DNA from 4 places in the Brevibacillus sp. FSL K6-6036 genome. Region 2 is predicted to be linked to each of the others. Evidence: riboswitches for the same ligand, from Rfam matches in the RefSeq annotation. Region 2 holds a riboswitch; each other region holds the start of a gene.
What was found. A riboswitch is a leader RNA that binds a small molecule or an ion and turns the genes downstream of it on or off. The one in region 2 is predicted to bind S-adenosylmethionine.
Positions count from the first base shown of each region.

Region 1: it holds a riboswitch for S-adenosylmethionine, as region 2 does, so the genes downstream of both, NST37_RS15875 (homoserine dehydrogenase) here and metH (methionine synthase) in region 2, are expected to answer to the same signal.
Region 3: it holds a riboswitch for S-adenosylmethionine, as region 2 does, so the genes downstream of both, metK (methionine adenosyltransferase) here and metH (methionine synthase) in region 2, are expected to answer to the same signal.
Region 4: it holds a riboswitch for S-adenosylmethionine, as region 2 does, so the genes downstream of both, NST37_RS02265 (sugar ABC transporter substrate-binding protein) here and metH (methionine synthase) in region 2, are expected to answer to the same signal.

Region 1 is NZ_CP150173.1:3,157,349-3,162,978, forward strand. Features, by position in the region: gene glpK (glycerol kinase GlpK) at 1-1,214, opposite strand, end outside; gene NST37_RS15875 (homoserine dehydrogenase) at 1,316-2,566, opposite strand; SAM riboswitch class I at 2,652-2,766, opposite strand; SAM riboswitch class I at 2,870-2,981, opposite strand; gene NST37_RS15880 (saccharopine dehydrogenase C-terminal domain-containing protein) at 3,609-4,811, shown strand; gene NST37_RS15885 (spermidine/putrescine ABC transporter substrate-binding protein) at 4,942-5,630, shown strand, end outside.
Region 2 is NZ_CP150173.1:2,041,110-2,046,739, forward strand. Features, by position in the region: gene NST37_RS10160 (hypothetical protein) at 1-259, opposite strand, end outside; gene NST37_RS10165 (AraC family transcriptional regulator) at 356-1,216, opposite strand; gene NST37_RS10170 (YjcZ family sporulation protein) at 1,384-1,488, opposite strand; SAM riboswitch class I at 1,688-1,788, shown strand; gene metH (methionine synthase) at 1,890-5,336, shown strand; gene NST37_RS10180 (bifunctional homocysteine S-methyltransferase/methylenetetrahydrofolate reductase) at 5,369-5,630, shown strand, end outside.
Region 3 is NZ_CP150173.1:4,636,291-4,641,920, reverse strand. Features, by position in the region: gene NST37_RS22815 (S8 family serine peptidase) at 1-1,842, shown strand, start outside; gene NST37_RS22810 (hypothetical protein) at 1,868-2,341, shown strand; SAM riboswitch class I at 2,395-2,495, shown strand; gene metK (methionine adenosyltransferase) at 2,634-3,839, shown strand; gene NST37_RS22800 (polysaccharide deacetylase family protein) at 4,025-5,038, shown strand; gene NST37_RS22795 (sensor histidine kinase) at 5,038-5,630, shown strand, end outside.
Region 4 is NZ_CP150173.1:397,882-403,511, reverse strand. Features, by position in the region: gene NST37_RS02275 (ABC transporter permease) at 162-1,157, opposite strand; gene NST37_RS02270 (sugar ABC transporter ATP-binding protein) at 1,159-2,643, opposite strand; gene NST37_RS02265 (sugar ABC transporter substrate-binding protein) at 2,720-3,745, opposite strand; SAM riboswitch class I at 3,875-3,996, opposite strand; gene NST37_RS02260 (phosphotransferase family protein) at 4,062-5,000, opposite strand; gene NST37_RS02255 (S-layer homology domain-containing protein) at 5,242-5,630, opposite strand, start outside.

The DNA.
Region 1 (5,630 bases), 1.1 Mb from region 2:
TTGCTCAGCGGAATGCCGGCATCTGCTTCCATGGCTGCCACCACGTCTCTGGTTTGGTACGCCAGCGACTCCAGTGTGGCCCGGATGAAATGCTCTTTTTTGGTTCCCCGGGTCAGTCCAAAAATCGCGCCGCGGACCTCGCTGTTCCAGTAAGGAGTGCCCAAGCCCACAAAAGCCGGGACGACATAGACGCCTTCGGTGGATGACACGGCCGTTGCGTAGCGTTCGCTGTCTGCCGAGGTTTTGAGCATGCGCAGGCCATCCCGCAGCCATTGGATTGCAGAGCCTGCGACAAAAATGCTCCCTTCCAGCGCGTACTCCACTTTTCCGCCAAGGCCCCAGGCGATCGTCGTCAGCAAGCCATGCTCGGAGCGAACGGCTTGTTCTCCGGTGTTCATCAGCAAAAAACAGCCGGTGCCGTATGTATTTTTGGCCATGCCCCGCTCGAAGCAGGCTTGCCCGAACAAAGCGGCCTGCTGGTCTCCTGCAGCCCCCGAGATCGGAACCTCGACGCCAAAGAACAAATCCTTGTCGGTTACCGCATACACCTCCGAGCTGCTTCTCACCTCAGGCAGCATCGCACGCGGGACATCGAGCAGAGCCAGCAGCTCATCGTCCCACTTCAAATCAAAAATATTGTACATGAGTGTGCGCGACGCGTTGGTATAGTCGGTCACATGCGCCCGGCCGCCGGACAGCTTCCAGATCAGCCACGTGTCAATCGTTCCGAACAGGAGGTCGCCCTGCTCCGCCAAAGCGCGGGCGCCTTCCACATGGTCGAGAATCCATTTTACTTTTGTGCCCGAAAAGTAAGCATCGATCAGCAGACCGGTCGTATCCCGAAACAATGGGTCGTATCCCTTGCTTTTGAGCTCTTCGCAAATTCCCGCTGTCTGTCTCGACTGCCAGACAATTGCGTGATAGATGGGCACTCCGGTATGCTTGTTCCACACCACGGTCGTCTCGCGTTGATTGGTGATCCCGATGGCTGCCACTTCCTGCGCCGAAACATTGTGGCTGGCCAAAACCTCGCCGATTACGCCGACGACCGATGACCAGATGTCCAGGGCATTGTGCTCTACCCATCCTGGCTGGGGAAAGAGCTGGGGAAATTCTTTCTGGGCCATCCCGACGATGCTTCCTTGCTTGTCGAACAAGATGGCCCGGGAACTGGTCGTCCCCTGATCGATTGCGAGCACATACTTTTTATCCATGAGCTTCCTCCTTCTACCGCGGGATATGGGCACCCTTTTTCTCCTCTATTAGGGGTGAAACCGGATGCGGTCTATATCCCGAAGCATTGGGCCGTCTCCGCTCACAACACGGGAAACACTTCCGCCCTGATGCCGAAATCGCGGTGCAGCGCCTTCTTGTGCTCCTCTGCAAAACCGCTGGCAATCATGCCGATGCGCAAGACGCTCGCCCAGTCATATTGTATTCGCTGTTTTTCCACGAGAACTCCTGCCCGATCCAAAAAATGCGTGACTTGATCAGGCGTTCCCCGCAACGCTTTACTTTCCAGATAGCAAAAGCACCGCTTCTCCCCGGCTTCCCGATTGCCTGCCGGCTCGCTTTCCTGCCAGACCGGCTGAGGAGTGAAGCGCTGGGTCAGCAAATAGGCCAGATCCTCCACCACAGCGCTTGCTGTCGGAAGCTCGCCTGCCCCTTTGCCCATGAACAAAAGGTCGCCGACGATATTGCCCGACACCTGCACGGCGTTGTAGGCATCCTGCACCTGCGCGAGTGGGTGATCCAGCGGCAGAAGCGTTGGACGGACGGAAAGCTGTAGACCGCCCCCGGCCTTGGAAGCCTTGGCCAGCAGCTTGATCCGGTACCCCAATTCGCGGGCGAGGCCGATCTGTCCGAGATGCAGCTTTTCAATCCCCTGCCTCTCGGCTGCATGCAGCGGCAGCGATTCACCAAATACGAGCTGGGCGAGGATGTACGTTTTGTACAAGGCATCCCAGCCCTCTACGTCCGAGGCAGGGTCCGCTTCGGCGTAGCCCAGCTCCTGCGCCTGCTTCAGCACTTCGGCGTAGGGAAGCTTTTCCTGTTCCATCCGCGTCAGGATGTAATTCGTCGTCCCGTTTAAAATGCCGCTGACCGATACGATGTCATTAGTCCGGAGAAACTGGCGCAGCACGCCGAGAATCGGAATCCCTCCGGCTACGCTGGCCTCGTACGCGAGCTGAACGCCGTGCCGATTGGCTAGCCGCACCAGCTCCGTTCCGTGCTTGGCAAGCAGCTCCTTGTTCGCGGTGACGATGTGACAGCCCTTTTCAATCAGTGCACGGACATAGCCGTATGTCGGCTCGACGCCGCCCATCACCTCGACGACGATGTCCACGTCCGACGCCAGCACTTCTTCAAACCGGGTCGTGATCAGATTGTTCTCAATCGGTACAGACCGCTGCTTTTCCGCATTGCGGACCAGCGCCTTGACCACCTCGACACGTCTGCCCAACCTGTCCGACAGCTTTTGCTGCTGAGAGCGGATCGTTTTCAAGACGCCGCCCCCCACCGTCCCTACGCCAAGCAATCCTACTTTTACCACACTTGCACTCATGTACTCCACCTCTTTTTCTCATTTCAAACATAAAAAAGGCCTTCTTCCGTTTAAGAAGAAGGCTCGCGAGCTACAGGGGGCCTCCTTCTCATCTGCCAAGACATACTGCTGCTGTCTTGCAGGAATTGGCACCTTGCCACAAACTGCGTGACGGTTGCCGGGCTTCATCGGGCCAGTCCCTCCACCTCTCTGGATAAGAAAGAAGTTATGAAGTTGCGATAACTCAAAAACATTTGATCATACAAATAAAAAACCTTCTCCCGTTAAGAAGAAGGTTGGCATCCGGAATGGACGTACTCCCGCTTCTTATCTGTCAAGACTGTCATCAGTCCTGCAGGAATTGGCACCTTGTCACAAACTGCGTGACGGTTGCCGGGCTTCATCGGGCCAGTCCCTCCGCCTCTCTGGATAAGAACAGTATTTTCCTGTTGGCAACATTGTAAGGAATTCGGTTTGAGCCGTTAACCAGATATTTCCGACATTTCATCTTCGGACGATTCCTTTCATTTTTGAAAAGAAAGGTTTCTCATTTTTAATAAGGTGTTCTCATGCAGGTGATGGCGCACCAACAGACATTTCCAGCACTTTGTTTTGGTTTTTGCTTTCTCAATAGTGAGAATAATGGTACTGCCGATGCTCCTTCATACTGCACAGGAAGCAGCCGGTCATTTGGTATCATTCTTGCATATATTTTCAGAAAAGTCAGAGTATAATTCCCTTTTTCCATTCGCATGGGACGTCGGGTGCGTCGAATATACATGAATAAAAGACGCTCCACTCTGACTTTTTCAGCAGGAAGGAGGTGCTTTTTTTGAGTAGGCTGCTGCCTGTTTTGATCCACGATCGTCCCACTTAGCTTCGGTTTCTACTATGATCTGCCCGTGTGCAGAAGGAGGGTGTTTGGATGAGACTTCGTCCGCGTGAACCAATCGATGTTGCGACACAAGTCGCGGTATTTCCTGCTACGATCGATCTGCATTTGCAGAAATGGCTGTTTCGAATGCGAAGATAGAACGTTTTCCAAAAATGGAAGGAGGACTCTATGCGAGTCGCTATTTTAGGAGTTGGCGGTGTAGGACAAGTAAGCGCGTGTGAAATCGTGAAATCGAAGTATTTGCAAAAACTGGTGCTGGCAGATATATCGATCGGCCCGGCTGAAGAGCTGGCTGCCGAGCTGCGCCGGGAGACGGATGTGGAAATCCAGGTAAAACGTGTCGACGCACGCGATGTATCGAGCGTCCAATCTATTTTGACTGACATTGACGTACTGCTGCATATCGGCTTGCCGGAAAACAACTTTGAAGTGATGAAAGCGTGCCTGAACACGAAAACCCATTATATCGACACGGCTTCCAGCGGCCCGCAATGGCTCCGCAAGCAGCTAGCCTGGACCGATAAATTCAAAGCGGCAGGCATTCTCGGAATCATGGGGCTTGGGTGCGATCCCGGCTTCTCCAACATCGCGGCGCGGTACGCTGTGGATCAGTTGGACGAAGTCGATGAGATTTTGATTCGCGACGGCGACAATTCCGTCGTCGACTACGACGGCTTCTGCTCCTTCTTCAGTCCGCAGACAGCCATTCAGGAGTGTTTGGCCAAACCGAACTTCTGGACGGCTGACAAGGGTGAACAATACTTGCCTACTCCCTTTGCCAACAAAGAGGAGTTCGAATTCCCCGAGCCGATCGGCTGGCTGGACTGCTACAACGTGGAGCACGAAGAAGCGACCACTCTTGGCGAGACGATTGGCCGCGCAAAAGGGTGCAAATACGTGGACTTCAAGTACGCCCTCCATCCCGACTTTGTGAATACCCTCAAGGTGCTGAGCTATCTGGGACTGGACAGCGACGAAGAGATCGAGGTCAAAGGCGTCAAGGTAGCGCCGCGCGATGTAGTCGTGACGACCATGCCGAAACCGGCCGATCTCGCCGGAAAAATCCACGGATACTCCTCCGTCGGCGCACTCGTCAAAGGCAAGAAGAACAACAAGCGAAAAGAAGTTTACGTCTACACGATCGCCAATCACGATGAGGTTTACTACAAGACGGAATTTCAAGCAACGATCTGGCAGACAGGCATCCCGCCGGTCGTCGCTGTCGACATGATCGCTGAAGGATTGTTGACCACGACCGGCTGCATTCCGCCGGAGCTGATCGACCCGCTCCCCTTTTTAGAGCGGTTAAAGGCTCGCGGCATGACTTGGGATGTGATTGAGAAGACTGCCCCTCTCAGGCAAATATCGTAGTACGTAACTTGAGATATAGAAAAAGATCGGGATTGGCAGCTGTTGCCGCTGTCCCGATCTTTGTTAAATACAGATCGGGTACGTTTCTTCCGATTCATCAATCCTACATGAAACGAAGGTGAAACCTCTCATGATGGAGAAAAAGCGGACAAGCCTGTTCATGCTCATCTTAGTCGCTGCTCTGGTTCTGTTGACCGGATTGACTGGTTGCGGAAGCAGCTCTGTCCAGCCGGGTCAGCAGGTCCAGGGGAATGGCGCTCCCTCGTCGGGAAATGAAGCTGCCAAAGCGGGCGGAGACAGCCAGGCAGGATTGTCCAAATCGCTCAACCTCTTTATCTGGTCGGAGTACATCCCGCCAAGTGTTCTGGAGGCATTTGAAAAAGAGTACGGCGTAAAGGTGAATATCAGCACCTACTCCTCGAACGAGGAAATGTTCGCCAAACTGTCTGTCAATTCTTCGGGCTATGATCTTGCCGTCGCGAGCGACTACATGGTAGACTTGATGCGCAAACAGCAATTGATGGAAAAGTTGGACTACTCCAGCATCAGCAACATCAAAAACGTCGGTCCGGAGTTTTTGAAACGCTCCTCTGATCCCGAGGGGGCTTTTTCTGTGCCGTACATGTGGGGAAATGTCGTGATTGCGGTCAATGCGGACAAGGTTTCCATCCCCATTTCCGGTTACCGGGATCTGCTTAACCCAAAGTTGAAGGGATCGCTGGTCGTACTGGATGACGCCCGCTCGATGATCGGCATCGCCAATCAAATGCAGGGCAAGTCACTGAATGAGACGGACCCCGCCGTACTGGAAAAATCGAA
Region 2 (5,630 bases):
TGTCCGGAAACTGATAAGCCTGCTCTCCGAACAGAATCGCGAGAACATCGTCCGATTCAAGCGGCAGGAAGTGGTCGAATTCGTCGCGCCTGCCCCCTTCGGACAGATTGATATGTGTAAAGGAATACCGGAGATAGTGTTGGCCATTTTCGCTGTCTTTCACGACAGAATATGTCTCGAAGTCGGTTTGTTCCAGTTCTTTTACCGTTTCGATACGCGATAGGAATTCGTGCTTGTCACAAGGGTGTAGTGGATCCAAAGCGTTTCGCTCCTTTGCTTGGCTTCGACCTCATCATAGCAAAAGGGGCATGGATTGACAATGAGCGGGGACAGCGGGCGGACTGGAGCTGGAACACTAGTCGATCGGTATGTAAATTTTTATTTTCATTTGATCCGGGTACACGGACTGGCGGACATCGGTTATTTCAAAATCAGGTCCTTCTCTTCGCTCGTAGTTGGAATTCGGAAGCCAGGTGCCGTAAATATAGGTTCTTGTATTTTGGACAGAGCCGATCACCCTGAATTCGGCGTATTTCCCTGCCGGAAGCAGACAGTGGACAAAGCCATCCTCCAGCTCGCCATCCAAGTTTTTTACCTCTTCGCCGACGATGAACGTAAAGTCGCCGTTATCCTGGAAATCGCACGAAATGCCGTATGCCATGTCAGGGGCGGCTTTGTTGGGAATCCGCATATAGTGTCCATTCCTTCCGAAATCGGCATAGAAGCGGGGAATGTCCTCAAAGTAGCGTTTGTTGTTCAGATTTGTCTTGTAGGCGTACCCGACGATGGCAATGCTGTTTAATTGCACAATGTTTGGTTTGTTCATGCTTATTTCTCCCTTTGCTCGTTTTTGATCATCCAAAAAATCCAGCTTCTTTTGCAGGAAAATAGGTATGTTCGCCTTTCGGAACTTGGCCGGGGTGATGCCGAAAGTAGCTTCAAAAGCACGGGTAAACGCCTCCTGGGAGCCGTACTGGCAGGCGATAGCCAGATCAAGGATGCTTGTTTGCGTCTGTTTCAACAAAACGGCGGCCTCGCTCAGCCTTCTTTTTCGTATGTACTCGTGAACCGAAAAACCGGAGATCGCTTGAAACAGCCGTTGAAAATGAAAGGCGGAAAAACAGGCTTCCGCGGCAATATCCGCGATATTCACCTCCTCTTGAAGATGCTTTTCGATAAATTCGATTGCGCATTGAATCCGCTCGTAGTGATCCATACCTGCCTCCATTTCCCAGATGTGCTACTCCTATTGTACAGCCGGGAAGACGATGTTTTTTGATAATCTGTGCCGATTTGGCAAGTGATTGCTTGATTTCTTCAAAGTGCACCTGTTGGACAAGAAAAAAGAAGCCTGGATTCCAGGCCCCTTTTTCAAGCAGCTGCTTAGCAGTCGTTATTGCACCCTACGATGACCAGCAGGATAAACAGAACGAGCACTAGGGCGAAGCTGTCACCGAAGATATTGTTTCCGCAGTAGGATGTACTCATGTCGTTTTCCTCCTTTCCGATATGCTTTAGTCTATACACGGGAGTCATGAAGAGTGTGGGCGATTGACTATATGGGGCAAATATGGGCGCCGGACTTGCGTGGATACGGACAATTTCTTCATTGACGCGGGGGAGGGGGGGTGTTAAGATACTTTCAAACCTTGCAATTACTGGAACGAATCGAATAAAAAAGCGACATCTCTTATCCAGAGAGGCAGAGGGACTGGCCCGATGAAGCCTCGGCAACCGGAATTTTCAGGTGCCAATTCCAGCAAAGCCGTGTGCTTTGAAAGATGAGAGGATGCGTCAGGCGTATCGTATTCGCGGACAAATCCTCTTCTGCACACAGAAGAGGTTTTTTGTTTATCTGAGATGATCTGCTTTGAGAAAAGGAGTCTGCCATGAAACCGAATTTTCGCGAACAGCTTTACCGAAAAATTCTGATACTGGACGGCGCGATGGGAACAATGCTGCAGCAAGCCAACCTGACTGCCGAGGACTTCGGCGGAGAGGAATACGACGGCTGTAACGAGCTGTTGAACCTGACCCGGCCGGACGTCATCCGCTCGATCCATGAAAAGTACCTGGAGGCGGGTGCCGATATTATCGAGACGAATACATTTGGCGCTACGTCCATCGTCCTGGCCGAGTATGACGTGGCGGAAAAGGACCTGGAGATCAACATCGCCGCTGCCAAAATCGCTCGCGAGGCCGCAGATGCCTATTCCACGCCTGAGTGGCCTCGCTTTGTGGCAGGGGCGATGGGCCCGACGACCAAGACGCTTTCTTTGACGGGCGGGGTCACCTTTGACGAGCTGGTCGAGTCGTATTACCGCCAGGCAAAAGGGCTTTTGATCGGGGGAGCGGATGTGCTGCTTCTGGAAACCTCGCAGGATACGCTGAACGTAAAAGCGGGCGGCATCGGCATACGCAAGGCTTTTGATGAGCTGGGGACGGAAGTGCCGGTCATGCTTTCGGGGACGATTGAGCCGATGGGCACGACGCTGGCGGGACAAAACATCGAAGCGTTCTACGTCTCGCTTGAGCACCTCAAGCCTGTCAGCATCGGGCTGAACTGTGCGACCGGTCCCGAGTTCATGCGCGACCATATCCGCACGCTATCCGGTCTTGCAGACTGTGCCGTGAGCTGTTATCCCAATGCCGGTCTCCCGGACGAGAACGGCCACTATCACGAAACTCCGCAAGGGCTGGCGGCAAAAGTCAAGGCATTTGCCGAGCAAGGATGGCTCAATGTGGCGGGCGGATGCTGCGGAACCACGCCCGACCACATCCGGGCGATGGCCGAAGCCTTGAAAGACTGCAAGCCGCGTGCCCGGCAAGAGCATGCAGTCAGCGCCGTGTCCGGGATCGATGTCGTCTACGTGGAACAGGACAACCGCCCGCTGCTGGTCGGGGAGCGCACGAACGTCATCGGGTCCAAGAAATTTCGCGATCTGATCGCAGCCGGACAATACGAGGAGGCTTCCGATATCGCAAGGGCACAGGTGAAGCGGGGGGCTCATGTCATCGATATTTGTCTGGCCGACCCGGACCGCGACGAGTACGGCGATATGGAAAAATTCCTTCAATATATTGTGAAAAAAGTAAAGGCGCCTCTCATGATCGATTCCACGGATGCGCGCGTCATGGAGCTGGGGTTGAAATATTCCCAAGGGAAAGCGATTCTCAACTCGATCAACCTCGAAGACGGGCTCGAACGGTTCGAGCAAGTCGTGCCCTTGATCCACAGATACGGGGCCGCAGTTGTCGTCGGAACTATCGACGAGACCGGCATGGCTGTCACCGCCGAGCGAAAGCTGGAAGTGGCAAAACGCTCCTATGACCTTTTGGTAAACCGGTTTGGCGTCAATCCGCGGGACATCATCTTCGACCCGCTCGTGTTTCCTGTCGGTACAGGAGACGAACAGTACATCGGCTCTGCCAAGGCGACAGTAGAAGGCATTCGCCTGATCAAAGAAGCGATGCCCGAGTGCAAGACCATTCTCGGCGTCAGCAACGTGTCGTTTGGTCTTCCGGCCGCAGGTCGGGAAGTGCTGAATGCCGTTTTCCTCTACCATACGACAGTCGCTGGTCTCGATTATGCCATCGTCAATACGGAGAAGCTGGAGCGCTATGCTTCCATCCCTGAAGAAGAGAGAAAGCTGGCTGAAGCTCTTTTGTTCGAGACAAAGGACGAAACGCTTGCCTCCTTTACCGATTTTTACCGGCAAAAGAAAAAGGAAGCCAAAGTCGAGGTGTCCTCGCTTCCACTGGAAGAGAGACTCGCGCGGTATGTCGTCGAAGGCTCCAAAGACGGACTGGTAGAAGATTTGAAGCTTGCTTTGGAAAAATACGTGCCGCTGGAAATTATCAACGGGCCGCTGATGACCGGGATGGAAGAAGTGGGCCGCCTGTTCAACAGCAATCAACTGATCGTGGCCGAAGTACTACAGAGCGCCGAAGTAATGAAAGCATCCGTTTCATTCCTGGAGCCGTTTATGGAAAAAACGGAGTCGGCGGCAAAAGGGAAGATTTTGCTGGCCACCGTAAAAGGCGACGTCCACGATATCGGAAAAAACCTGGTAGAGATCATCCTTTCCAACAACGGCTATGAAGTCGTCAATCTGGGGATCAAGGTTCCGCCGGAGCAGCTGATCGCCGCTTGCCGCGAAGAGAAGCCGGATGCGATCGGTCTGTCCGGTCTGTTGGTCAAATCGGCCCAGCAAATGGTCATTACCGCGCAGGATTTGCGCGAGGCTGGCATCGACGTGCCGCTGATGGTAGGCGGAGCGGCACTGACACGTAAATTTACGTCCAACCGGATTGCACCCGAATACAAAGGAATCGTTCTGTACGCCAAGGATGCAATGGACGGGCTGGAGCTGTTTAATCGACTGCAGGACCCGGAAGCAAGAGAAAAGCTCCGGGCCGAGCAGCAGGAGGCAATCGAGGCTGCGGCTTCTGCCCAGGCCCCGCCCGAAGTTGAAAAACCGTCCAAACCGAAGCGTTCCGCCGTCAGCCGCACACAGCCGATCTACCTCCCGCCCGATTGTGAACGGCACGTGCTCCGCAACTATCCGCTGAGCCATCTCCGGCCGTATCTCAATTTGCGGATGCTGCTCGGAAAGCATCTCGGCGTTCGCGGAAATGTAGACAAATTGCTGGAGAGCGGAGACGAGAAGGTGACGGAGCTTCACGATCTGGTGCAGGAGCTGCTTGCGGAAGCAGTACAGGCAGGCTCGATAACAGCAAACGGGATCTATCAGTTCTTCCCCGCACAGGCGAATGGAGACGAGATCTTGATCTACGACGCCAAGGATCATTCGCGGGTCTTGGAACGCTTCCGGTTCCCGCGCCAGCCAGAGGAGCCGTACCTTTGTCTGTCGGACTTCCTGCGGCCCGTGGAAAGCGGCGAAATGGACTATGTCGGATTCCTGGCGGTCACGGCGGGCAGCGGCATTCGAGAACAATCGGAACGTTTGAAACAAAAGGGCGACTATCTCCGATCCCACGTCTTGCAGGCGCTGGCGCTGGAGCTGGCCGAGGCATTTGCCGAGCGGGTTCATCACGTGATGCGGGATAGCTGGGGCTTCCCGGACCCTGCGGAAATGACGATGCTGGAGAGATTCGGCGCGCGTTATCAGGGCATCCGCGTTTCTTTCGGATACCCGGCATGCCCCAACCTCGAAGATCAGGCCCAGTTATTCCGCCTGCTGCGGCCGGAGGACATCGGCATTCAGTTGACGGAAGGCTTCATGATGGAACCAGAGGCCTCTGTAACAGCGATGGTGTTTTCTCATCCGGAGGCGCGGTATTTCAATGCGGGCCCATCCGTTTTTGAATTGTAAGGTCGAGATGTTATGGAGAGAAGGGATGGATTTTGTCAGCGAATAAAAAAGATTTGCGCGTATATTTGCAAGACAATCTGCTGATCGGGGATGGGGCGATGGCGACGCAGCTGTACCGGACAGGTGTGCCGGTCGGCGTCAGCTTCGAAGAGCTGTGCCTCTCCAACCCCCAGCTCGTGCATGATGTGCACAAGGCGTATTACGACGCCGGTGCGCGGCTTTTGGAAACAAACACATTCGGTGCCAATCGGGATGCGTTGTCCCGTTATGGCCTGGAGCATAAAGTGACGCGGA
Region 3 (5,630 bases), 2.6 Mb from region 2:
ATCTACACAACCAAGCCAAAGGGGAAATACGGAATGTTTAGCGGCACCTCAGCAGCTGCGCCCCAGGTAGCGGGTGCTGCGGCATTGGTGCTTGCGCGCAATCCGAATATGACGCCCCTGGATGTGCGCCAATTGTTGTACCAGACGGCTGCAGACCTTGGAGAGCGCGGCTGGGACAGGCAAACGGGATACGGGCTGCTCGATGTCAATCGAGCCGTCAGTGAAAAGCTGTCGATGGATTTTCATGAACCAAACAATACGCGAAATCAGGCAAAGGCATTTCCGATTGAATCACAGCTGAGAGCGAAATTATCAGAGTCAGACAAAACCGACTGGTATTATATGGATATCCCTTACGACGGAAAAGTCACACTGGTCTCAACCGTCACTTCAACGAATACAACTGCGCTGGCTGCTACTTTCTTCCCTGAAAATCGCGAAGCTTCTACCTATTACATAGGGAACGGAGACACGCTGACTGTACCGGTGAAAGCTGGTAGAATGTACATCAGGATGGAGCGAAGCTTCGGTGTGAAGGGCTTTACCTATCTGTTGACCAGCCGGTTTACGATCAATCCGGACAAGTATGAGCGCAACAATACAATGGATACGGCCCGCCCGCTGGTAGGCAACCAAATTTCCGTAATCGGGAACTTCCATGAAGAGGGCGACGAGGACTGGTTTTCTTACTATGTCCGCGAATACGGCCGGTTAAACGTAACAGTCACTGCCGATACCAAGCGGATCGACCTGAACATGAAGATCGGCAAAGAGGGACAAGCCTTTGAAGAATTTGACAAAGGCGACCGGAATGACCCGACCGAGCGCGCCCAAAAGGAAGTATCACCGGGCAAATACTACATCAGGCTGACCGAGTACTGGCGAAATCAGGTGAACGGCGAGTACAAGCTGGACGTGTCCTATACGCCGATTCGGAAGGATACCAATGAGCCCAACGATACATATCGCCAGGCGTCACCTTTGGCCAACGGAACGCTGATGACAGGAACCTTGCCTACTCATACCGATCAGGACTGGTTCCAATTTACGGTCGATTCCGAATCCTACGTCAGCATACGCGCTCCGTTCGTTCCCGTATCGACAGGGATGCGGCTGGAGCTGTACGGTTCGGATACATTGAACTACTCGCTCTTTGCCACAAACGACGTAGCGCAGCTGTCCGATCTGGGCAAAGAGGTGCTTGGCATGAAGCTGAAGCCGGGCAAGTATTATATCCGTCTGACAACCACATTGCCGTTTAAATACGATTCGTACCGGTTGACTTTGACCAAGCAGCCTTTGATCGCGGGTTATCGTGATATTTCCACGCACTGGGCCCGCAACGAGATCGCCAGACTCAGCACGAAGGGAGTCGTCAAAGGCTTTGATGATTCGACCTTCAAGCCTGACCAGTCGGTGACTCGAGGCCAGTTTGCGACGATGCTGATCCAGTCCATGCGGGCCAAAGGGATGAATATCGTTACGTATACAGGCAGAAATCCGTTCAAGGATCTTTCTAAAAATCACTGGGCCTATGGCAATCTGCTGACTGCCCACCAGCTCGGCATCATCAGCGGCTATCCAAACAGCACCATGCTGCCGGATCAATCGATCACACGGGCAGAAATGGCACTGATGGTAGCCAGAGCAAATAATCTCGTGCTCTATAATCGCAGCAGGTCATCGTTTACCGACGTGCCGACAAGTCACTGGGCGTCTCCCGCCATTGAGGCGCTGACGGCGAAAAAGTGGATAAGCGGTTACGGACGGACGTTCAAGCCGCAGGGAAGAGCTACACGTGCAGAGGTGGTCGTCCTGCTGGCGAAGGCTTACAGTTTGTAACTCTATGGAAAAGGAGAGAACATAAATGAAAAAAGCAACCAAGGGAATCCTCGCCATAGCAATTGTCGGGATGGGGGTCTTTGCTTCGCAGGCGATGGCAGACGGTGTTTCCGGTGTCCCGGGCTCAGCGGATGATCCGGTCGTCACCAAAAGCTATGTGGATCAGCAAATTCAAAAAGCTCTTGGCGGAGGGGCAGGCACAGGCGGTGCATCCGTCTCGACGGGGTTGACAGTGGTTGAGCTGCACCCGGGGCAGACGCTGTACGGTTTTGAGGGTACGGAATTTATCGTCCGTACGGGAAAAGTACAAGCAGTAGCCGGCGATAAAGGCGATGGCTTGACAGATATTACCGAGGGCAAGGACCTGCGAGCGGGAGCCCAGGTGGCTGCCAATCATCTGCTCTTGATCGCCCGTTCGGACAATCGCGGATTGCGCTTGAATGCAAACTACAATGGTGTCGCGCACATTATGGTTCGCGGCAAATACGAATTGCGCTAAGCGCTTATTGACACCGGCTATAAAAACGATTATTCTATTATCCGTAATGGATACTCTTATCCAGAGCAGGCGGAGGGACTGGCCCCATGAAGCCCGGCAACCGACTCGAGCGGTGCTAACCAGCAGAACGGATACCTGTTCTGGCCGATAAGAGGGTAGGGAACGCAAACACCAAGCACCTTTTCCTCTAAAACAGGAAAAGGTTTTTTTTTGCTTGTGCCTTCGTCTAATAAGAACCTGTTTCGGCTACCACACTATTTGTATGAGGTCAAAGGAGGTAGTACACATGTCTTTGCAAAAAGGTCGTCGTCTGTTTACTTCTGAATCCGTCACCGAAGGTCATCCGGATAAGATTTGTGACCAAATTTCCGACTCTATCCTGGACGCCATTTTGTCCAAGGATCCAAATGCTCGCGTAGCATGCGAAACTTCCGTTACCACTGGTCTGGTACTCGTGGCAGGGGAAATCACCACGAACACGTACGTGGATATTCAAAAGCTCGTCCGTGACACCATCCGTGAAATCGGATACGATCGCGCTAAGTTTGGTTTCGATGCCGACACTTGCGGCGTTCTGACCGCTATCGGCGAGCAGTCTGCCGATATCGCCCTCGGTGTAGACCAGGCGCTGGAAGCCCGCGAAGGGAAAATGACTGATGCTGAGATTGAAGCGATTGGTGCCGGCGACCAAGGTCTGATGTTTGGTTTCGCCTGCAACGAGACTCCTGAACTGATGCCTTTGCCGATCAGCATGGCTCACCAGCTGGCTCGCCGTCTGACCGAAGTGCGTAAAAACGGCACTTTGAGCTACCTGCGCCCAGACGGTAAAACACAGGTGACTGTAGAATACGACGGCGATAAGCCGGTTCGTATTGATACGATTGTTATTTCTACCCAGCACGCTCCGGAAACCACTCTGGAACAAATCAAGAACGACCTGATGGAGCACGTGATCAAGCCTGTCGTGCCAACAGAGCTTCTGGATGCCGAGACCAAATACTTCATCAACCCGACTGGCCGTTTTGTTATTGGCGGACCACAAGGGGATGCCGGTTTGACAGGCCGCAAAATTATCGTCGACACCTATGGCGGATACGCTCGTCACGGCGGTGGTGCTTTCTCCGGAAAAGACCCGACAAAAGTGGACCGCTCCGGCGCATATGCAGCCCGCTATGTAGCGAAGAACATCGTCGCTGCCGGCTTGGCTGAAAAATGCGAAGTACAAGTGGCCTATGCAATTGGTGTCGCACAGCCAGTGTCCATCAGCGTAGATACATTTGGGACCGGCAAGATTGCCGAGGACCAATTGGTAACACTAATCCGCAAGCATTTTGATCTTCGTCCTGCAGGTATCATCAAGCAGCTTGACCTGCGTCGTCCTATCTACAAGCAGACAGCGGCATACGGCCATTTTGGCCGCAACGATCTGAATGTGCCGTGGGAGCGTACAGATAAGGCAGAAGCGCTCAAGCAAGATGCAGCAGGGCTGTCCAAGTAAAGACCAAGCGCGAGAGCCTAGTGATACACACTAGGCTCTTTTTCTGTCATTGAAAACGGATTTCCTCTATATTTTTAAGAAGACTAGGCCTTAAGACTTGCGGCAAACTGCTGGAATTCAGTTCATAAAGGAATCCGTTCGTATATGTCGAAATTCCTATATAGGCATAAAGGAGGGAGTTTTTTGTGCCGAAGAGGTGGCCCTTCTTTCTCGTATTTTTCATTGCGCTAGGGCTCGTTGTGACTGCCGGACTGCCCGATACTGCCTCTTTTTTTAAAGAGGAGGCTCCAAAAGTGCAACCTTTCCCCCATGTCACTACGTCTATAAGCACAAGCGAGGAGCAATCGGCTGCACCACAGACAGAAAAAAACCGGGAAGAAGCAGCGTCCTCCAAGCTCTGGTATAGAGATCGGGTAGTCGTATTGACGTACCATCATGTGACCGACGATTCTGACCAGCGCTATGTTATTGGGGCGGAGCAGTTTAGAGAGCATATGACGTTTTTATTCGAGAACAATTTTCATCCGATATCACTGGCGGAATTTGTGCGTTTTGTCGAGACAGGAGTTTTGCCCACTGAGAATGCAGTCTTGCTTACATTTGATGATGGGTATGAAAGTTATTACACACATGCTTTTCCCGTAATGCAGCAGTATCGGTTCCCATCGGTCAACTTTGCCATACTTGGACGATTGCGGGATACCGAGGAGCGAAAGAGAGAAAAAATGACCACGCCGCTATCCCGTCCGCAAGTGAAGGAAATGCTGCAGACCGGGTTGGTGGAGATCGCTTCTCATACATACAGTCTTCACGACGAGAGGGCCCGCAACGAATGGGGAGATCTGGGACCGGAGACAGCACCTGTGTACATGGAGGAGCTCAAACGGCTCGAAGACGAACAAGAATACCGCAATCGCCTTTACGTAGATTTTACGATGTCGCGGGTCGGCTTGAGCGATCTGGTGGGCAAGCAGGTGCAAGCTATTTCTTTGCCGTTTGGATACAGCAATGACATCGTACTGGACATAGCCAAGCAAGCGGGCTACCGATTTGTCTTCAATTCAAATCGAGGTGTGGTAACGGCCCAGGTGAATCCGCTTTCCATCCCCAGATACGATGTCGGGATCAGGGAAATGGATGTGCCCAAGCTGCAGGCGCTGTTCCAGACGGTCAAAAACGAGGTAGAAGGAGATCAATAATGAATCAGGCGATCAGTATTACCATGTTGGATGGTGTGATCAATCGCACGATCGAGACGGTAGAGACGAGCAAATCGCAAATATTCGAGATCGCCGAAAATGCCAGGCAAGAAGGAAATTCCTTAAAACATGATTTGCATGAATTGCGGCAGGAAATAGCGAAAGTGATAAGCAAGGTAGATGAACTGGAGCTCTCCTACCGAAGGGCGCGAGCGCGCCTGGTGTTGGTTAGCCGTAATTTTCAGACATACACAGAGGAAGACATCCGCATCGCTTATGAAGAAGCCAACCGTATTCAGGTAGAATTGTCCATTTACCGGGAACGGGAAGACAATTTGAAAAAGCGGAGAAACGATCTGGAGAGGCAGCTTCGCACGCTGGAGGAAACAATCGAGCGAGCAGAAAAGCTGGTTACGCAGATGGGGGTTGTGCTAGGGTACTTGACCGGCGACCTGAGCAAGGTAGGGGAAGCTCTGGAGGAGGCCAAACAGCATCAGCTGATGGGTCTGAAAGTAATCCAAGCGCAGGAAGAAGAGCGGAAGCGGGTAGCGCGTGAAATCCATGACGGGCCCGCTCAATCCATGGCAAACGT
Region 4 (5,630 bases), 1.6 Mb from region 2:
ATGCCACATACGAATGTGTAACACTCTGGAGATGTTGGTCGGCAAAACCGCTACAGGGCACAGCCTAAAGTGAGCCTGAAAACTGGCTTCTTCTGCTGCGCCCTGTATGTAGCGACTTTCATTTGGCTTCCAAGTCAGCAAAGGATTGACTCCAATCCTTCCTACGCCCGCTTTCTGCGCAATTGATAGTACGTGACTGCCAATGCCAGCGCCAGGACAATTCCTTTAATGATGTCATACGCATAATAAGGAAGATTCAGCATCGTCATGCCGTTCAGCAGGACACCGATCAGGATGGCCCCGACGAAGGTGCCGAATACATTGGGCTTGCCTGCGCCAAATACAGAGAAACCGACAAACGCCGCGGCCACCGCATCCATCAGCATGGAGCCTCCGCTGCTCACCTGACCGGTTCCGATTCGCGCAGCCAAGAGCATCCCTCCGAGTCCGGCAAACAGGGCAGAGAGCACGTAAGCAAGCGTCCGGTACCGGTTCACGGGTATTCCGGAGAGCCGTGCCGCTTCCACATTCCCTCCGGTCATATAAAGCATGCGCCCTTGTCTCGTATAGGTCAAATAAATATGCGTGACCGCCACCAGCAAAAAGGTAAGCAGCACAGGCACCGGTACGGAGAGAATCTCGCCTTGCCCCAGCCAGAGAAACCATTCCTGAAATTTGCCCGGAGCAGTCGTCCCGTCCTCCATCGGCATATTGGCGTAGATCGAGTAGCCCTTTGAATAGGTCATATGGACGCCGTTTACGATGTACAGCATCGCCAAGGTCGCCAACAGGTCGGGAATCCGAATCTTCACGACCAACAGCGCGTTGATCAAGCCCACCAGAACGGCCAGAACGATCGGAACCGTCAATGTCGCGACCGCTCCTTGTTCGTACCAGACCATCATCGATGCGGAGACAACGGTAGTCAAGGAGACGGTCGAACCGACAGACAGGTCGAATCCGCCGACAATCAAGGAAAACGTAACACCGACGGCCACAAATGTGACGATGGAGATGGAGCGCAAAATATCCGTGATGTTGGCATAGGTAAAGAAATAAGGATTGGTCAGGCTAAAAAGCAGGATGACGATGGCGATCACGGCAACCGTTCCGTATTTGTAGACAAAATCAAACAAGCTGTATTTTTTTGCTTCCATCTTATTCACCCCCGCTTGCGTAATACATGATTGACTCCTGGGTCGCTTCTTCCCGGCTCAGCTCTTTTACGATTTGTCCCTCGAACATGACGAGGATCCGGTCCGCAATCCCCAGCACCTCGGGAAACTCGCAGGAAAAATACAGGATGCCTTTTTTCTCCGCGGCGAGCGAGCCGATCAGGCGGTAAATGTCGCTTTTCGCCCCGATGTCCACACCCTTCGTCGGCTCGTCGAACATAAAGATGCGCGCATCCGTATCCAGCCATTTTCCGATAGCGACCTTCTGCTGGTTTCCCCCGCTCAAGTGGCCGACAGGCTGACGAATGCCCGCTGTCTTTACCCCCAGTTTTCGGACGATCTTCTCGGCTTGCTCCGACTCCAGTCTTTGCTTCACAAAGCCCCTTGGCGACCATTTGGCCAGGGTAGCCACCGACAGATTGCGGGCGACCGACTCCTCTACGAATATCCCTTCCTTGCGGCGCTCCTCCGGCACGAGGACGATCCCCGCCTGGACTGCCTCTTTCGGCGTGCGAAGCCGCAAAGCCCTGCCGTTTACAATCAGCTTGCCATCCTCCCACTCATCCGCGCCGAACAGCAGACGTGCCAGCTCCGTCTTCCCTGCTCCAACCAGGCCGACGACACCGACGATTTCTCCCTCGCGCACATGCAGGTCCGCTCGGCGAACCTTGCCTCCTCTGGCGTTTTTCACTTCCAGGATGGTCTCGCCGATCGGCACCTGGGTCTTCGGGAACTCCTCGGAGAATGTCTTGCCCAGCATCGCGGCGATGACCTCGTCCATCGTTGTGTCCGCCGTCTCTTTGGTAGAGATCCGTTGTCCATCGCGCATGACGGTGATCCGGTCGCAGATTTGAAAAATTTCCGGCAGCCGGTGGGAGATGTAGATAATGCCCAACCCCGCTTGCTTGCACTGCTCGATGATCTGAAACAGCCGCTCTGTTTCCGTGTTGCTGAGCGGAGCTGTCGGTTCGTCAAAAATAATGAATCGGGCCTGCTGTACCGTCGCCCGGGCGATCAGGATCAGCTGCTTTTCGGACAGCGTACAGGCTTCCACCTGCTTTTTCACAGGAATGGAAAAGCCAAACCTTGCGAGAATCGCTTCCGCCTCTTCATACAAGCGGCGCCAGCTGATCAAGCCCTTTGCTTGGATTTGGCGATCGAGCAATATGTTTTCCGCTACACTGAGGTACGGGATCAGCGCCGTATCCACTTCCTGATAGACGCATTGAATCCCGAGCGCTTTGGCATCCTGCGGCGACTGGATCGCGGCCTCCCTGCCATCAATCACAATGGAGCCTCCGTCCGCCACATAGGCTCCCGTCAAAATCTTCATCAGCGTGCTCTTCCCCGCTCCGTTGGCTCCGAGCAGAGCGTGAACTTCTCCCGCTTTCACTTCGAAATCGACGGAACGGAGCGCGGGTACGCCAGAGAACTGCTTCATGATGCCGTTCATCTGCAAAGTCGTCATTTTCTGTCCCCCCTTATTAAGGAAGAATCCCGTTGATGGATGATCAACGGGATTACGCTACACCATCTATGCAGGATTACTTGCCCCATTCTTTCACGTACTGGGAGAGATCTCCCATCGTGATTTTCTTGTCCGTCGGCAAATCGTCTCGCTTGACCAGCACAGGATTCAGTTTGACGCTGTCCGGCACCTGCTCGCCGTTGATTTTTTTGAAGACGGTTTGGGCTTGAATCCGTCCGATGTTGCCCGGGTCTACCGCTGCAGTCGCTACCCACGAGGTAGAGGGATCCTGCATGAGCTGCAGGTCTTCGTCGCTCAAATCGATCGAGTATACTTTGATCTCGGTACGGCCGGCTTGCTGAATGGCGCGGGTCGCTCCTTTGGCGAACTCATCCCAGGAAGCCCAGACCGCTGTAATATCTCCTTTGTTTGGATACTTCTTCAGAATGGCTTCCATCTGCGATTGCGTATCCAGCGCGGTGTTGTTGGTGGCGCTGCCGAAAGCGGCAACCTCCTTGATATCCGGATATTTCTTCAAAAAGGCTTCGTACGTGATCTGGCGTTTTTCCATCGGTGCAAAGCCAGCCACCCAAATTTTCACGATGTTTCCTTTGCCGCCGGTATCTTCAGCCAGCTTCTCCAGGCTAAGCTCAGCCAGCTTCTGGTCATCCTGCTCTACTACAGGAACCCCGGGAAGCTTGATGTCTGTATCAAACAGCACGAGCGGGATGTTTTGCTTCACAGCCTTTTCTGCTCCTTGCTGCAGTGCTTCTGCAGTGCCGTGGTCAATCAGAATGCCGTCGAAACGCTGGTTGACCGCCGCATCCAGGTTGGAAGCCATTTTGGACAGATCGGTATCTGCGTTGAAAACAGTCAGCTCTCCGCCGTTCTTTTCTACTTCGGCTTTGACGCCGGCAATGTACTGAGCCGAGAATGTGCCTACGTTTTGCCGCATCACGAGCGCGATCCGTTTTGCTTTCTCGCCGGAGCCGCCACCCGCTCCGCCGTTTCCGGAAGACGCGCTGTTGCCCCCGCCGCAAGCTGTCAGCAAAAGAGACACAGAAAGGATAAGCGATCCAATCAAACTAAACTTCTTTTTCATATCGGAAAACCCCCTTTTTAAAGTAACACGGTACGCTGTTCTGCGGTTTTGAACCGGAATCGACATCCATTTGCTCCATCAAAAAAGCCTCTTTCCAGATGAAAGAGGCTTAAATCAGCGGATTTTCGCCTCTCATCTGTCAGGTATCGCTACCTGTAGGAGTTAGCACCTTGGCTCAAAAGAAACGTGTTCCTTTGCGCTAGGTTGCCGGGCTTCATTGGGCCAGTCCCTCAGCCTTCTCTGGATAAGAGTTCATATTCTCATATCAAAACCTTTTGTATATACAGAATATAATGGCTGCTTTCAAACCTGTCAACTAGGATTTTTTCCCCTTCCCTGTCCCTATCTTTTCAAATGCCTGGGCGACAAACCAACTGTGCTCCTCCCGCATCTTTTGTTCCGTAGACGCATCGAGTCCCCAGTCGGATATTTTGGAAGCCGGGCGCAAAGCTGCGAACAGATCCCAGTAAGACAGGTCTGTAAAATCGAACTTCGTCAAGGATTGATAGCGACCGGTAAAACGAAGCATCGCCTCGATGCCGAATGCCCACAGAATCTCCAGTCTGGCGTTGGCAACATCCGCGAGCGGATCTCCGAGCTGCGCGTCCTCCCAGTCGATCACTGCAGCAAGCTGTCCGTCCCTCCACATTACATTTCCTGGCCAAAAATCTCCATGCAGCAGTACGCATGGATTCCGCGAAGGAAATGGCCAAACTGCCTCCAGAACATCCCGAATGCGTCCCTCACCCAGCGATTCATCTGTGATTGCCGGCCGTTTTTCGATTTTCTCGGTACATGCCTTCTCCAGTTTGGGCAAAAAGGACAAATCCAGCTTCGAGACGTCCACACTATGAATCCTGGAAAGCTGCGCAGCTAGCTGGAAAACGTGGTCGGTCACATCGGCAGGAGTGAACTCAGTCTTTCCCTCGATGTATTCAATCACGACGTACGGCGTGGAAAAAATCTCGCCTGATTGATCCAGGAAAAATGGCACTGGCGCGGCCACCCCCACAGACTTCAGGAGTTCCATCAGCTTGAATTCATCTGCTGCCACATGGGGATTCTGTGAAATGTCTGCCGCACCGTGCCGGCGCACAACCATTTTTTTCCTTTTGCCGTCAAGCTGCTCGATTTCAAGCGCCGTCACCTGCGCTGAGACACCGCCTTTCAACTCCCAGGAGCGAACCAGCTTGCTTTGGGGTTCAAGCCTTTGAACCAATCTTTGAAAGCAGTCCCTTTCCGTTGATTCTGTCATTTGCACCTCTCCTTTGCCTTTTCCGGAATATTCGCTATCCCCGTGATCAAATCATCCCGGTTTCCCGCAGAAGATGAAAAATGAAAAGCGGACAGCTCTCGAATGGGCCGTCCGCTTCTTTTGCTCGCTTTACGGGTCAATCGCTGTTTATCGCTTTAGTTGGATGTGCAGCCATTGCATTTTTCACCTGGACTGCAACTGCTAAAGCCAGCGCCTGACCAATCCCCCTACAAATTCCCAACTACTTCTGCTGGTAATTTACTCTTACGATCTTCCAGCCATACGGGCTTGATTCTTCCTGTTCCAAAGAGTATTCCACCTGATAATTTCCTGTCAGCGTATGCTGATAGCTTCCTGTCACCCACAATCGCTTCGGATTGCTGTCATCTTTCCTGACCACCAGGCTGCCGCTGTAATCATGCAGAGGGAGCGGAGCGATCTCTTCCAGTGACTCTTGGGCGTCCTTGCTGAAAAACTGCCCGATCCGCGACGGGTCCTTCTGGACATACGCCTGATTGGCGGCGGTGAGGAAGAGGTTGACGATGTTTTTCTGGCGAAGCTGCGTTTCCTTGAACTGCTGAGGCGTATCGCGTTTCCAAAGATCATGCAAGCGTTTCAGGACGATGGCAA